2 linked regions of the Bacillus pumilus genome follow. The protein of the gene in region 1 interacts with the protein of each later gene in a pairwise test. Links are inferred from orthologs where the notes say so. Each region holds a gene or a part of one and is shown on either strand. Other genes may lie near its edges.

Region 1 (2,876 bases):
CCAAACGATCTTTTTTCACGGATTTCGGTAAAATATCTACTTTGTTGCCGACAAGTAAAATCGGGTTACCACCGACAATACGACTCAGCCCATTAATCCAGCTTCCGTTAAAGTCAAAAATATCAACGACCTTGACAATCAGAGAATCTGTCTCTCCGATGCTGTGCAATATATTTAAAAAGTCGTCTTCTGTTAAAGAAACATCTTGTATTTCATTGTAGTTCTTTAACCTAAAACAGCGCTGACAGATTACATCTTCTTTCAATAGAGATGCTGCCGGCGCATATCCTAATTGATCTTTATCTTCCGTCTGAATGGCTACACCGCAGCCAATACAAACAACCTTTTCCATTATTACTCTTCCTCCCACTGAATGTGGCCCTTACGCTTTAAGGCTCCTAAAATTCTGCGTTCAATCTGCCTGTTAAACTTAGTGAAAAATCCGTCTGAAGCAGCAACAGGGACAACCAAAATTGTATGGAAGCCGTGACGGTTCCCGCCTAGAACATCGGTCATGAGCTGATCCCCAATCACCACCACATCTTCTTTTTTCAATTGCATATCGGAGACAGCCTTATTAAAAGCTCTTCCCATCGGTTTTTTCGCTTTATAAATAAACGGGATATGAACTGGTTCAGAAAAAAGCTTGACCCTTTTTTCATTATTGTTCGATACAATCGTCACTTGTATCCCGTGATCCTTCATTTCTTGAAACCATTCAATTAAGCGGGGCGTCGCACTTGGACGATCCCATTCTACTAGTGTGTTATCTAAATCGGTAATAATTCCTTTTACATTTCGTTCTTTTAGTTTTTGCGGTGAAATGTGGAAAATGCTTTTCACAAATTCATCCGGTAAGAAATACTTCTTTAGCACAATTTGCACCCTTTCTTTCATTGGTTTTTCAGCGATTGTGTCGAATCAAATCACAATTTGTCTGTCTATCGAATACATTGAAAAAGTTTTCGACATATGATGAGGACCTTCAACAGGTGTGGATAATTTTACACACATTATCCACCTATATTTCATCACGCTTTCATTCAATTATAAACACTCTACCCACAAGTTATCCACTTCACCATGTGGATAACAGAACGATTGTTCTTGTTTCCCATTCATGGTAGATTAAAGGTACTTCAGAGACATTCGATCAACCTATGATGATATGTCTTTTCCTCAAGTTTTATGCCAACTTTTTCAGGGGAGGTGTTTTTCCCATCATATGGGTTTCTAGTATGAAAAAGCTGTCAGATGATTTACTTATAGAATCGTACTATAAAGCAAATGAAATGAACTTAAATCGCGACTTCATTGAATTAATTGAGACAGAAATGAAAAGACGTTCGCTCGGGCACATGCTCTCTGTTTCCTCTTAATTCCATATCACAGGAACCATGCCTCCCGAGCACTCTCCTTTTTTAAACTCAGGTGACTGATATTATATCACTTGCGCTATAGGCTTACTACTATTTTCCGTAAAAAACACCCCTTCTCAACAAAGAAGAGGTGTCTTATTTGCAAGACTGTTCATTCCAAAACCATAACCCTCCGCCTACGACCAAAATGACCACAAGGAACACAACAAGAAAAGCGTAACCGATTCCTGCTCCTTGAGCTGGATAAGGTGAACACGCAGGGTAAGGATAAGGGCATCCCCACATATCAGTTACCTCCTTCTAGGAAGATATACTATTAGACTATGCTGAATGGATGGTCTTGTTTAGGCAGATGGCCATCATTTAAAAATGTTTAATGACATCACGTTCTTTGATTTCGTTATAAATAATTCTTGCCCCTTTTGGCGTCATATGATTGCCAGAAGGGTCGATCAAACCTGACTGAATCAGCGCATTATCACTATCTTCACCAGCTTCTCGGATGAACGCTTTCCAGTTGTCGACAAGCGGTACTTGCTGATCCTTGGCTATTTCTCTCGTGATGTCATTATAGGAATTTTGCCAAGCTCTTGCCCCGCCTCTCTCAGCAAAATAAGATGACTTATACCTAGAGTAATAATACAAGCCCTTTTTTCCGCCTTCTACAACAGGTACACAGGTCATGAGAATCGGGGTAATGCCTGCTTTTCTACTCTCAGAAATGAAGTAGGTTATGTTTTCTTTAAATCTTTTTTTCGTCACTCGGGGATGTTTCCCGTCTAAAATCGCCGCATCATTCGTCCCGAACATGATGAGGACGTAAGTTGGTTTCTGCTTTAAAATATCCTGCTCAAAGCGCAGCTTCGCATCTTCAGTCGTCTGCCCGCCAATTCCTGCGTTCTTCACTTGAATTTGACCGCGCTCGACGTTTTTCATGAGATTCACCCATTTTTCAGATGTTGGATAATCTCGAAAGTCCCAGTTTGATCCCTTTGTATTGCTGTCACCAAATGCAATGACACTTTCTTGTTCTGGTTTTGAGCACCCAGCAGCGACACAAATCAGGATGAAAAGGACAACATATTTCTTCACTACATTCACCTCCAAAAGCCCTCTTCATATAGTAAACGACAAGACTTTTGGTTTCAATGAATGACTGTTTTTGACGAAATTTCTATTGCAGTTGAACAGGTACATAGGCATTGTCATGATGCAGTAGTTCGCTCACTTTGACAAATTCATAGCCTCGATCCTTTAATTCAGGTATCACTTGTTTCATAGCTTCGACCGTCTGCTTTCGGTTCCCCCCGCCATCATGCAAAAGAATAATATCGCCGCCTTGAATATGATCAATAATCCGGCTCGCAATTTTGTGTGCGCCTGGTCTTGACCAGTCCTTCGGATCTTGCGTAAAGGACCACATGACCACATCATATCCTTGTTTTGACAAAATGCGGAAAGATTTCATCGTCAAGCGGCCACCAGGAGGACGAAATA
Region 2 (2,988 bases), 490 kb from region 1 along the record:
TTTCAGAAGAAGAATTGAAAGAGATTGCCCAGCTACTTGAAGGGAAAGATATCTTTATTTTATCCGATGAAATCTATAGCGAGCTGACATTTGACCGGCCGCATCATTCGATCGCTTCTTTCTTAAAGGAACAGACCATTGTGATTAACGGACTGTCTAAGTCTCATAGCATGACCGGTTGGAGAATTGGCTTTTTATTTGCTTCAGCTCCAATTGCTAAACATGTATTAAAAGTACATCAATATAACGTGTCTTGTGCCTCGGCTGTCTCACAAAAGGCGGCACTTGAAGCTGTGACAAATGGTGTGGATGATGCACTTATCATGAGAGAGCAATATAAGAAAAGACTCGATTATGTTTATGATCGGCTCATTTCTATGGGACTTCCGGTCATTAAACCTTCTGGCGCTTTTTATATTTTTCCATCCATTGAATCGTTTGGGATGAGTTCCTTTGATTTTTGTATGGAGCTGTTAGAAAGTACAAGACTTGCTGTTGTACCAGGGTCTGCTTTCTCTCCACTCGGCGAGGGGTATGTGCGTCTATCCTATGCTTATTCACTTGAAACACTGAAAGAAGGACTTGATCGCCTAGAACAATTCGTTCTTGAAAAACGTTCCATTCATTTAACAGACTGAAACAACGGCTCTCCTGCCGTTGTTTTTATTTTGCAGGAAACATGATGTGAAATGCGGTGCCCTTTTCTGGATGACTATCCACACGGATCGTCCCGTTGTGATTTTCTAAAATATTAAATGTCACCATAAGCCCTAGCCCAGTCCCTTTTTCCTTTGTCGTTAAAAAGGGCTCTCCTATTCGCTTCATAACCGATTCAGGAATGCCGATCCCTTCATCACGAATGGTGACGTGAATTCCATCACTTTCTGCTTTGGCCGTAATATCAACCTTCCCTCCGTCCGGCATGGATTCTACGGCATTTTTGATTAAATTGATAAACACCTGCTTGAGCTGATTTTGGTCCCCATTCATCAGGAGACCCTCTTCTATCTCACTCGTGTTCATTAAAATGCCATTTAAATTCGCTTGTGTTTCTAATAAAGCCGTGACTTCGCTGATGATTTTTTTCAAATCTAGTGTCTGCATGGATGCCGTTTGCTGCGGTTTTGCCAGCATGAGCAGCTCGCTTAAAATAATTTCTATCCGGCTCAGCTCAGAGAAAACGATCTCAAAATATTGATCCCGATCTTTCGTTTTCGGTTTAATGAGCTGCAAAAAGCCTTTGATGGCAGTCAATGGGTTCCTAATCTCATGTGCAATGCCTGCAGCCAATTGACCTGCGATCGATAATTTTTCAGATCGAAGCATGAGCTCTTCTGTCTGCTTGCGTTCGGATATATCTCTTAAAATAATTTGAACGGCTGTTTCTCCAAAAAATGTAGTTGGGATACACACCATTTCTGTATAAATCAGCTTGTGTTTAAACGTATGACAGCTCATCGTGACAATCTCAGAATCTGAAGCTCTTTCAATAATACGTGATATGCTCTTTTTCACTTTTTGCTGGTCACATGAATGGATTTGATGGAAAATATCTTTTCCTATTAATTTATCGTAATGCTCGGCTTCAAATAGTTTAATGCCTGATTCATTCATAAACACCCATTTGTGATCATGAATGACCGCAATCGTATCAATGGAGTTTTGGATGAGCAGCTGATACCGCTCCCGGCTTTTTTGCAGAACGGTTTGGAATTTCTTACGGGATGAAATGTCTACTAACAGCAAAAGCTCTGCCCGCTGATTTTGATAGATCGTTGGTGATGACTTCACTTCAATATGAATGCTGCTCCCATCTTTCCGCTTCCATATCTGTTCAATCATTCCGACTGGAAGACCTTCTTGCAGCCTCGTAATTCGGCTTCTCACAATGTCATGGTACTCCTGAGCAATAAAGTCAAATGCAGTTTTGCCAATCATATCATCTCTTGTACTGACCCCCATTAATTGAAGCATCGCATCATTTGCATAAACAATTTCCCCTAAAATCGTAATACATAACGGATTTGGCAGCATGGCAATCAATTGTTCAGCTTCACTGACATGTTGGAAAGCCGGCAGACTGCCTAACGACTGTTCTGACACTTCTGATGTTGTTTGAAATACTGCTTTTTGCGGTTCAGCGTCCAGCACCCTCATTTTTAGGATCATTTCTCTACTTAATTCACTGTCTAGCTCATCACAAGCAACAAAATCAATACTAGCCTCAATCCATACAGCTGTTAGATCACTTCTAAGCAACCTAAAGTGGCAAATCTCTAGCATGTGCTGATTGTAAAAATAACTCTCGACAAGAAATTGATCTTCGGTATGAACAAAGTCTTTCAAAAAACACCCTAGTAAATCCTTTTGTTCATAGAGCAAAAGCTGCTTACAGTTAGAAGAAATGTAGAGAAAGCGGCCATTAGAAGAAAGAACGGCATGTAAATCGATATTCGAATAAAGCTGATTCGAATCTTTCATTTTTTGTTCCATCGTCGTCCGACCCTCCTTTTCATTTTTTAGGGTTGTCCTTAGATTGATGTATAAAAAAGATTCGCTAGAAAACCCGTATTTTCCTTCCGTCATCGAGGGAAACGTCCATATTTTCAGCAAAAAAGAGCACATTCTCTTGCTGTGCTCTCTGCTGTTTACTGCTTTTCGTATTTCTTTTGTAATTCAACGTACTTATCAACAATTTTACTTGGGATGGTTTTAATGACGGAATCTTTGTCTGAGACATAAGGTGTCACGACACTAAAAGCCACTTTTGGATTGGACGATGGATAATATCCTCCAAAGGTTAAATTGTACGTGGCATTCCCCCACCAGCTGCGGTTGGCACCATAGTAGAAGGTTTGGGCTGTGCCTGTTTTTCCTGCGACATCATGCTGACCAAAGCGGCCTGCGGCAGTACCGCCGGTCGATGTGACCATTTTCAGCCCCATTTTGACGCGGTCAATATCTGCTTTCGAGTTGTTAATCGTATTC

What was found. The genes of interacting proteins can lie anywhere in the genome.
Region 2: the proteins of GPS65_RS15940 (region 1) and GPS65_RS18680 interact in binary tests that used the Bacillus subtilis proteins (3 or more experiments, as listed by UniProt). The link is inferred for Bacillus pumilus from one-to-one orthologs.

The regions. Positions count from the first base shown.
Region 1 is NZ_CP047089.1:3,204,506-3,207,381, forward strand. The notes cover bases 11-2,808. They hold GPS65_RS15940 (sporulation histidine kinase inhibitor Sda), read left to right. Parts: upstream 11-1,238; coding sequence 1,239-1,379; downstream 1,380-2,808. Other genes in these bases: yqeH (ribosome biogenesis GTPase YqeH), read right to left, coding at 11-352; GPS65_RS15935 (YqeG family HAD IIIA-type phosphatase), read right to left, coding at 355-876; GPS65_RS19335 (hypothetical protein), read right to left, coding at 1,515-1,664; GPS65_RS15945 (SGNH/GDSL hydrolase family protein), read right to left, coding at 1,743-2,471; GPS65_RS15950 (polysaccharide deacetylase family protein), read right to left, coding at 2,554-2,808. Outside these bases: more of yqeH, read right to left, coding at 1-10; more of GPS65_RS15950, read right to left, coding at 2,809-2,876. UniProt on the Bacillus subtilis protein: Mediates a developmental checkpoint inhibiting initiation of sporulation (by preventing phosphorylation of spo0A) in response to defects in the replication initiation machinery.
Region 2 is NZ_CP047089.1:3,694,154-3,697,141, reverse strand. What follows is about bases 79-2,988. They hold GPS65_RS18680 (PAS domain-containing sensor histidine kinase), read right to left. Parts: upstream 2,494-2,988; coding sequence 664-2,493; downstream 79-663. Other genes in these bases: GPS65_RS18675 (peptidoglycan D,D-transpeptidase FtsI family protein), read right to left, coding at 2,649-2,988; GPS65_RS18685 (aminotransferase A), read left to right, coding at 79-638. Also shown: more of GPS65_RS18685, read left to right, coding at 1-78. UniProt on the Bacillus subtilis protein: Phosphorylates the sporulation-regulatory proteins spo0A and spo0F. It also autophosphorylates in the presence of ATP.